Regions from separate parts of the Sinorhizobium alkalisoli genome, predicted to be linked through region 3. Evidence: predicted binding sites of a transcription regulator. Region 3 holds the regulator's gene; each other region holds the start of a gene.

Region 1 (3,274 bases), 950 kb from region 3:
GCGCCCTGGAGCCATCGATCGAACACGTGTCCGATGCCTTGAGCGCGGCCGGCGCAGACCTCGTGCGCATGTCCGGCTCGGGTGCGACCTGCTTCGGCCTGTTCCGCAGCGATGAAGAGGCGGCTGCGGCTGCACGGCGCATTTCCGCCGCCCATGCCGGGTGGTACGTTCTAGCCAGCCGCAGTTCCGGAAAGAGAGGATAAGGCCAGATGCCGGGAATCGACGAGACTCGCCACTTCATTCCCGTCGGCATCGCCGTCCTCACCGTCTCCGACACGCGTACGCGCGCGGACGACAAGTCCGGCGATACCCTGGAGACGAGGATCCGCGAAGCGGGTCATCTGCTCAAGGCCCGCGCAATCGTCCCTGACGAGCGGCAGAAGATTTACGATCAGGTGAAAACCTGGACGCTCGACCCCGAAATCGACGTCGTCATCACCACCGGCGGCACAGGCTTCACCGGCCGCGACGTGACGCCGGAGGCGCTGGAGCCGCTGTTCGAAAAGCGCATGGACGGCTTTTCCGAAGTCTTTCACCGCATTTCCTTCGACAAGATCGGCACATCGACGATCCAGTCGCGGGCAACCGGCGGGGTTGCGAACGCCACCTTAATCTTCGTGCTGCCCGGCTCGCCCGGGGCCTGCAAGGATGCCTGGGATGGAATCCTGAAACAGCAGCTCGACTATCGGCACATGCCCTGCAATTTCGTCGAAATCATGCCGCGACTCGACGAGCACCTGAAGCGCGGTTGAGGAAACTGTTCCCTTTGGAACAGCCGCCGGCGGAAAGAGCCGCTACCCTTGTTACGTTAGCTTCGCGCGGCCAGGTGACTATTCGCTTGGAATGAACGCGACGGCGCCTCTTTCCTAAAAATATGGGGAAGTAGGAGATATATAACATGCGCTCCACCCGGTCGGGGCATCATGGCAAAGATTTTTCGCGAGCAAGGTGATTTAAGAATGGCTTCGGGGGTGCCGCAAGGCACACCCCATATTCCGTGGGTCTGGGCAAGCTCGTTCAGGCGCGCTCGGCCATCCGGTGTCTCAGCGCCACCCATGCTGGAACGAGTTCCGTGCCAAGCTTGCGCACCGACCGCGCATTCGCGATATCGCTCAGCCGCATATCGGCACGCGCCATGGCGACGGCGTCAAGCTTTCGCATCAAGAATCCAGTCTCAAGCGGGGGCGCCCTCTTGGACAGCCGGCTGAGTAGGGGCCGCTTGTGCACTCTCGATGGAGAGAAGCGCGCCGGCGCCTTGTTGAGCGAGACATATTCGAGGAGTTCGTCGACCCAGCGGCCCACAGGACGGGCGCCCGGCTCGAGCAGCATCAGCCACTCGCCCCGTGCCGACCGCACGACATCGCCAAGGTCCCAGTCGACACAGAAGCGACAGCCCGCGGCGTCGGCGACATGCAGCGAGCCGTCCTTGGAACCGTGATCGAGTATGATGACGTCGCTGACGAGCCCTTCCACTGCACCCGTGACCAGTGCGGAAAGCGTTTGTGCCAGCTCCGCTTCATTGTCCCGCGTTTCCATAATGATCGTCAGCATAGCCGTTCCTAGCGCATTGCAGAGGCAAATACCACAAGATTACAGGGGCAAAGCCGACCGCCTCCTCCCGATGCCGAGATGACATGGAATTTTGTTCTTGATTTGTTCTGCTGTCTACGGTAGGAAAATAGTCAGAGCGGAACAGACTCGACTATCGGTTCCGAGGAGATTTCCATGAACGAGCTGTCTCAACTCAGGCGGGGCGCCTTTGCACCGGGCAACAGCGCCGAGATCGCCGACGCCATGGCCACCGCAAGCGGCGTCAGGATCGATGTCGACCGCCGCCGCGGGCGCGGAGCGGGCCTCAACATGTCAGGACGTTTCGAGCCCGTAACCCGTGAGACCTTCGATGATGGTTGGCAGACCATCGAGGATCTGCCGCCCTTCAAAACCGAGGTCCAGGTCGAGAAACCACGGTCGGTTATCACCCGCAACGAATCCCCCGATATTCCCTTCGACCGCTCGATCAATCCCTATCGCGGTTGCGAACATGGCTGCATCTATTGCTTCGCGCGGCCCACGCATTCCTATATGGGCCTCTCTGCGGGCGTCGACTTCGAATCCAGGCTGTTCGTCAAGCCAGACGCTCCGCGCCTGCTGGAGCGAGAGTTGGCACGGCCGGACTACAAGGTGCGGCCGATCGCGATAGGCACCAATACCGATCCCTATCAGCCGATCGAAAAGGAATGGCGCATCATGCGCCAGATCCTCGAAGTGCTTCAGTCGGCCAACCACCCGGTGATGATCGTGACCAAATCGGCCATGGTGGCGCGCGACATCGACCTGCTTGCACCGATGGCTGAGAAGGGCCTCGCGCGGGTCGGCATTTCGGTGACCACCCTTGACCGGAAGCTTGCACGCGCCATGGAGCCGAGGGCCTCGACGCCGGCCAAACGCCTCGAGGCGATGCGCGCGGTGTCCGAGGCCGGCATTCCAACCGCTGTTCTGGTTGCTCCGGTCATTCCCGCCTTGAACGACCATGAAATCGAACGCGTGCTGGACGCGTCCAAGGCGGCTGGCGCTGCCGAAGCAAGCTACGTGCTCCTGCGCCTGCCGCTGGAAGTGAGTCCACTGTTCCGGGACTGGCTGTTGAGAAACTACCCTGATCGCTACAGGCACGTAATGTCCCTTATTCGCTCGATGCGCGGTGGCAAGGACTATGACGCCGAGTTCGGCAAGCGGATGAAGGGCGCTGGCCCCTATGCCTGGCAGATCGGCCGCCGCTTCGACCTCGCCGCCAAGCGGCTTGGCCTCAATCTCGCGCGCCGCCAGTTGCGAAACGATATCTTCGTGCCTCCGCTCGGAATGGGGGTGCAATTGTCGCTGCTTTAAGGGCTCACGCGCATCTCCGAGACGCCGAGGCGGCAGTTCTCAAGCAGGCGCTGCTCCACAGCGGCGCGCGTCTTGGCAAACGCGCAAGTGTTGCCGTGGCCCTTGAGTCGAGGTCGCGTCAGACAGGCATGCAATAGATCTTGGAGCCACGTAACAGCGTCCGGACGGACCCATGGCGCCTTGAGCGCCGACAGGATTTCAGCTCCGGCGTCCTCCCCGCCTCAGGACGACGCCGGCTTTCCTCCCGGTCACCGCCGCACTCGTACCGGGGGGCTTGAAGGGAATCGGGCGAATATGCGAGGGTCCCCCGCATGTCACGTCGCAACCCGCCCGATTCCCTCCTTTTCCCTCTCCAACCGGTGATCCCGGATTTCGCTCTCGAACTGACGGC
Region 2 (3,274 bases), 1.5 Mb from region 3:
GGGAGCAAGGTCGCCGCAGCACTTTGAATCGCTGAATGATTTCGCCCGCAGCGATCTCGTAGTGGGATCGATGCGGTCAGGTCCAACCAGGAACGGTAAGATGGCAAGAATCGTCAATGTCGGGGTCCAGATGGACCATGTTTCGGGCATCACCATTGCGGGCGATTCGACCTTTGCCATGAGCCTCGAGGCGCAGGCCCGCGGCTATCGACTGTTCCACTATACGCCCGACCGGCTGTCGCTGCGCGACGGCGAAGTCTATGCGACGGCGCAGCAGATGACGCTGCGCGACGTGAAGGGCGATCACTTCACGCTCGGCGAGCCGGAGCGGATCGATCTTTCGGACATGGACGTCATCCTGCTTCGCCAGGATCCGCCCTTCGACATGGCCTATATCACCTCGACGCATCTGCTCGAACGGCTGCATCCGAAGACGCTCGTCGTCAACGATCCGGCCTGGGTGCGCAATTCGCCGGAGAAGATCTTCGTTACCGAATTTCCCGATCTGATGCCGAAGACGCTGATCACCCGCGACCCGGGAGAGATCGCCCGCTTTCGCCAGGAAATGGGCGACATCATCCTGAAGCCCCTCTACGGCAATGGTGGTGCCGGCGTCTTCCATTCCGCGCGCGACGATCGCAATCTCTCCTCGCTGCTCGAAATGTTCGGGCAGATGTTCCGTGAGCCCTTCATCGCCCAGGAATACCTGCCGTCCGTAAGAAAGGGCGACAAGCGCATCCTGCTCGTCGATGGCGAACCGGTCGGTGCCATCAACCGCGTCCCGGCCGAGCACGATGCCCGTTCGAACATGCATGTCGGCGGCCGCGCCGAGGCGACGGAGCTTACGGCACGCGAGCGGGAAATCTGCGCCCGTATCGGACCGGCGCTCAAACAGCGCGGCTTCCTCTTCGTCGGCATCGACGTGATCGGCGACTACATGACCGAGATCAACGTCACGTCGCCGACGGGGATCCGTGAGGTCAAGCGCTTCGGAGGGGCCGACGTCGCAAGCCTGCTCTGGGACGCGATCGAGAAGAAGCGCCGCTGATCGCTCCGCCGAGCGGGGCGTGTCGCTCGGGCCTGCTCCTACAGCGCCGCGCGTCTTAGACGCTCAAAGGGTCGCTGTAGCACTTTGAATTGCTGCATGTCTTGCCTCTAATCGCGGTCGATTAAAGGAGACATGCAGGAGGGCTCTCCATAGATATGTTCTATTATTGTTCTTGTTTTTGAGCGCGTGCCGTGCAAGATTGATGCTGGTACCGGCGCCGGTTGTAGCGGTGGAAGCGCGCCGGGCGAAGGGGGCATCATGGTCGCGCGCGTCAGCACGGTGGCATTTCAAGGAATCGAGGGCGTTCCGGTCGACGTTCAGGTGATGGTCGCGCCGGGCAAGGTCGGCATGCAGATCGTCGGCCTGCCTGACAAGGCCGTTGCCGAAAGCCGCGAGCGCGTGCAGGCGGCGCTTCACGCATCCGGCCTGGCGCTGCCGGCCAAGCGGGTCACGGTGAATCTGGCGCCGGCCGACCTGCCGAAGGAGGGCAGTCACTTCGACCTCGCCATCGCGCTCGGGCTGATGGCGGCGCTCGGAGCGGTCCCGGCGGATGCGCTTTCCGGCTATGTCGTCATCGGCGAACTCAACCTCGACGGCACGATCGCGCCCGTAGCGGGAGCGCTGCCGGCGGCGATCGGGGCCAATGCGCTCGGCAAGGGGCTGATCTGCCCCGCCGAAAGTGGACCGGAGGCCGCCTGGGCGGGATCGGAGATCGACATCCTCGCGCCGCGCAGCCTGATCGCCATCGCCAACCATTTCCGGGGCACGCAGGTTATCTCCCGTCCGGAACCCTCTGTGCGGGCGACCGCCGCCAACCTGCCGGACCTCGCCGACATCAAAGGCCAGGAAAGCGCGAAGCGGGCGCTGGAGGTGGCGGCCGCCGGCAACCATAATCTCCTGATGGTCGGCCCGCCCGGCTCCGGCAAGTCGATGCTGGCGGCACGCCTTCCCTCCATCCTGCCGCCGCTGTCGCCGGCCGAACTGCTCGAAGTCTCGATGGTTCACTCGATCGCCGGGCAACTGGCGGGCGGAAAGCTCTCCGACCGGAGGCCGTTCCGCGCGCCGCACCATTCGGCCACCATGGCGGCGTTGATCGGCGGCGGGATCAAGGCAAAGCCCGGCGAGGCGTCGCTCGCCCATCACGGCGTGCTCTTCCTCGACGAATTTCCGGAGTTTCCACCGCAGGTGCTCGACGCGCTACGCCAGCCGCTCGAAACGGCCGAATGCGTGATCGCCCGCGCCAACCACCGCGTCAGCTATCCGGCGGCGATCCAGCTTGTCGCCGCCATGAATCCCTGCCGCTGCGGCATGGCCGGCGAGTCCGGACATAGTTGCGCCCGCGGTCCGCGCTGCATGGCCGATTACCAGGCACGGATATCCGGACCGCTGATGGACCGCATCGACATCCGCATCGACGTGCCCGCCGTCAGCGCTGCCGACCTCATCCGCCCGGTGACGGCCGAGGCGAGCGCGGACGTCGCCAGGCGCGTTGCCCGCGCCCGTGAACTGCAGAGGGACCGCTTCATGGCCCTCGGCCATCCGCAGCTGACGAGCAATGCCCGTGCATCGACGGCGATGATCGAGAAGATCGCCGAGCCGGATGCGGGGGGCTTGCAGCTCCTGCGGGATGCGGCGGAAAAGATGAAGTTTTCGGCGCGCGGCTACCATCGCGTCCTGAAGGTCGCACGCACGCTTGCCGATCTCGACGGGGCGCCAAGGGTAGGCCGCATCCACCTCGCCGAGGCGATCTCCTACCGCGTTGTCGGCGAGCGGTTGCCGGTCGCGGCCTAAGCAAGTTTCGAAGAAGGTGCCGCACGGCTTCCGATGAGCATCTGCGGCAAACAAGCAGGAAAGCTTGGGCAGAAGCCAAGCAAGTCTGCGGTGCAGCGACGCTTGGTGCTTCGACAGCCACGAGTGCGTAAAAAGCCTAAATTGACCGCTCGCAAACCGCGGCCTTCATCGAATGACCATTGCCCGGCGAGATTGCGATTGATGGTTGCGGCGGATGTAAGAAGGGCGCCGGGCGGCGCCCTTTCAAGTCATCGGAAACAAAACAATGGAAAGCGGGCTCGACCTACGCCCCTAACCCGTCGAACAGCACCGTCGAGAGATAACGTTCGGCGAAGGACGGGATGATGACGACGATTGTCTTGCCGGCGTTCCCTTCGCGCCGCCCGACTTCGATCGCCGCCTGCAGCGCCGCACCGGCGGAGATGCCGACGGGCA
Region 3 (3,274 bases):
CTAGGACCGTGTGGACGTGCCCCTCGTTGGGCAGCGCCGCCGGATCGTTCAAGGTTCTGGCGAGTTTGAGAAACAGCTTCTCACGCATTTGCCGCAGTCTGAAGCCGTTGGCCCTGCGGCTGAGAGCGAAAATGCGCAACGGGCTTTTTTCACCGGTCCCGTCGATGCACATCAGTTCCTCAAAACCGCGACGGTCCGTCACTACGAAGTTGCCGGCATTGCAATCCATCAGCACGATGTGAAGCCGGCGACAGCGCTCGAAAAGTTCGTCAATCATCGCCAGGTGCCTGGCCGTCAACCGCCCCGCCAGCGCCAGGTCGCGCAAGGTTGGGGCCAACTGTCCGTTTGCCATAGTGATCTTCTCGACCACGAGACCGAGGCCGTGTTCGGTCTGAACGAAGCCCAGCACTCCGGGGATGGGGAGATCGGCTGTGTCGGACAGGGTGAACTTTCGGGCCTGTTCGATGAACTCGTCGACTTCGCGTCGAAATGTCCGGTAGGCACCGAACCGCTTGAAGCGATCGATGAAGCGCAGCATCCGCGTCGATTGGCGCTCGCCGCTGTTGCCCCTGATTCTGAGAACCTTGACCAAAATATTCGGGTAGAGGTCATGCTCGAAAACACACCGCTGGTGCCCGCCTGCACATTGGTGCCAGTCGGAAAGGGAGATCTTGCCGTCGAACATGTCCTCGCCCATTAAGTGTGAAAGTTTTGTGACAAAACAGCGCCGGTTGAGGAAAATCAAGGAAAATCCTACCTTATGGGTGAGTTTATTGCGATCGAACTGGGAGGCTGGGCATTCCAGTGTCCAACCTCCTTTTACGATGGGCCGAGACGAGGGGTGCGTTTTTCGGAAATTGCCTCTTGCGGTTCATCTCGAATGATTCTAAACGCTCGCCACGACTTGATATTTCTTGTCGATGAGGCCTCGTGGCGGAGTGGTGACGCAGAGGACTGCAAATCCTTGTACCCCGGTTCAATTCCGGGCGAGGCCTCCAAATTCCCCTGATGATCCGGCTGGTGGCACCGATGTGCGCCGGCAAATTTCTTGGCAAGTGATCTTCAGCCGCTGCGGCAACGGCCGCTTGCCTGCAGAATGTCGATTCCGGCCTGACCGGGCCGCCGCTTTACCACCGCCTGATCGTCGGAGCGCGTTGGTCAGGCGGAATCGCCCGCCGCATGGTCAAGCGATACCGCGAGCGTGGCCGCGAGAACGGTGTGCGCGCAATCCGATCCAGCAAGACTCCATAGGCAGCGCTTTGGAGGAACTTTCATCGGACCCATGGATCGCGTCGAGATCGCAACAAGGAGGAGAGTCCATGGGCAAACCCAGGACTGCAGATCCGACCGGCCAAGCCATGCCGTCTCCCACATGAAAGCCGAACCCGAGGGAGATTGAGCTGGGCCCGAAACCGATACGATAACCGGGGAGAATACCCGTGGCGCCGACCGTCCACCTGCGGACGGCTCTACGCCCATGCGGGGATGGGGGGAGGCAGCCAGACGAAAGTACTCGGCGCTGGTCGGCCGCAACGTCGAGCGGAACGTCTACCGCCCAAGGCTTCGGACGATAACTGTTGCCCACTCGATCACGCACTGTGCGCAAATACCCATGCATCGGCCAAACGAAACGGCTCCGATCACCGGGGCGATGGGCTAGTGATACCGCCGTATCAGCCCGACCAGTTTGCCCTGGATTTTCACCCGGTCCGGTCCGAATATCCGGGTCTCATAGGCCGGGTTCGCCGCTTCGAGGGCAATCGACGCACCTTTCCGGCGGAATCGCTTCAGGGTCGCTTCTTCGTCATCGATCAGTGCCACGACGATATCGCCCGGACTGGCCGTGCTCGCGTTGCGGATGATCACGGTGTCGCCATCGAGGATGCCGGCCTCGATCATCGAATCGCCCTTGATTTCCAGTGCGTAATGTTCACCGTTGCCGATCATGTCGAGCGGAACGGAAACCTCGTGCGTATTGTTCTGGATCGCAGAAATTGGGACGCCGGCGGCGATGCGCCCCATCACGGGAACCGCAATCGAGGACGTCTCTGCGGGTGGCGCCTCGACCCTGGGCGCGGCAGATGGCTTGCCCAGGCTGCCCTCGATGACGCTCGGCGAAAAGCCGCGCCTTGGCTGCGCCGGTGTCGTATAGGCTTCCGGCAGCTTGATGACTTCAAGTGCGCGTGCCCGATTGGGAAGCCGGCGAATGAAGCCCCGCTCCTCGAGCGCAGTGATCAACCGGTGGATGCCCGACTTCGACGCAAGATCGAGCGCGTCTTTCATTTCATCGAAGGACGGCGGGACTCCCGACTCTTTCATTCGTTCATGAATGAAGAGAAGCAATTCCTGTTGCTTGCGGGTCAGCATGGCGCGTCACTCCAGAATCGCGAAACAAATCAAGAACAGACACTATCCGTTCCATTTGTGTTCCGCAAGTGCCTAACATTCCGTGAATATTGCCATGCTGAATTGGGCGGCGTCGCTTTGCCGGGGCCGACAAGCCATTGGGCTGTCGGGCGATGGAGCGTTGATGTGGCGCCCGATCAATAGGCGAGGCGCAGACCCCCGGGACTGAGAACGTCGAAGTCAGGCTCAGGGTAGGGGCCGTACCACTGCGCGTAGGTCGTGTTGCCCGTAGCGCCGGTGGTGGCGCATCCCCAAAGTGACAGGAGCGCCAATGCTGCAACCGCCATCAGAGTTTTAGAGGACATGATTTTCTCCACTCGCGGGAGTTGCCGACACGAAAAGATGCAGACCCCAACTGTCCCTCAATTCGCCAGCGATGGCAAGGAAACCTTGGTGGCCGAAACCAGCATTTTGTGTTCCCGGTAAACGACTTGGCGCAATGCGCCTCGGCGAAGAAACCTGCCGCCGCCGCCGGGCAGATCGGGCATCACGGCTCCGGGCTGGACAAAGAGAAGAATGGTGGAGTCGAAGGGAGTCGAACCCTCGACCTCCGCAGTGCGATTGCGGCGCTCTCCCAACTGAGCTACGACCCCGGCAGGCCTGGACTATATAGAAGAATTCCACGGCGCGCGCCAGCCCGCTCGGCTGAATTGGCCGAACGTGCTCGAGACGTCGGCAGACAGTCGAGTCCGAATGGGAGCAGGTGCCGGGTCGGACAAAGTTCACGCTGGCGGATGGGGTGGGATTCGAACCCACGGACGGTTGCCCGTCGCCGGTTTTCAAGACCGGTGCCTTAAACCGCTCGGCCACCCATCCGGGCAGCGCGTTATTGCGCGAAGTGCGGTTCGTTGCAAGATTTAAGCTCGCC

The links. The regulator LexA, encoded in region 3, represses DNA repair genes until DNA is damaged. The targets are predictions, from matches to a motif close to TGTTCNNNNTGTGTTCNG.
Region 1: EKH55_RS02160 (PA0069 family radical SAM protein) is a predicted target of LexA. The motif match lies at 1,644-1,661, and genes of this name have one in related genera.
Region 2: EKH55_RS17275 (YifB family Mg chelatase-like AAA ATPase) is a predicted target of LexA. The motif match lies at 1,205-1,222, and genes of this name have one in related genera.

The regions. Positions count from the first base shown of each region.
Region 1 is NZ_CP034909.1:453,243-456,516, reverse strand. It holds gene EKH55_RS02175 (4-(cytidine 5'-diphospho)-2-C-methyl-D-erythritol kinase) at 1-203, shown strand, start outside; gene moaB (molybdenum cofactor biosynthesis protein B) at 210-752, shown strand; gene EKH55_RS02165 (glycosyltransferase family protein) at 1,018-1,551, opposite strand; gene EKH55_RS02160 (PA0069 family radical SAM protein) at 1,726-2,883, shown strand; gene EKH55_RS02155 (ribonuclease HII) at 3,195-3,274, shown strand, end outside.
Region 2 is NZ_CP034909.1:3,622,430-3,625,703, reverse strand. It holds gene gshB (glutathione synthase) at 101-1,048, shown strand; gene EKH55_RS17275 (YifB family Mg chelatase-like AAA ATPase) at 1,307-2,839, shown strand; gene cysK (cysteine synthase A) at 3,123-3,274, opposite strand, start outside.
Region 3 is NZ_CP034909.1:1,398,657-1,401,930, forward strand. It holds gene EKH55_RS06945 (YrbL family protein) at 1-745, opposite strand, end outside; tRNA gene EKH55_RS06950 (tRNA-Cys) at 925-998, shown strand; gene lexA (transcriptional repressor LexA) at 1,657-2,367, opposite strand; gene EKH55_RS29340 (hypothetical protein) at 2,544-2,711, opposite strand; tRNA gene EKH55_RS06960 (tRNA-Ala) at 2,924-2,999, opposite strand; tRNA gene EKH55_RS06965 (tRNA-Ser) at 3,135-3,222, opposite strand; gene EKH55_RS29345 (hypothetical protein) at 3,233-3,274, opposite strand, start outside.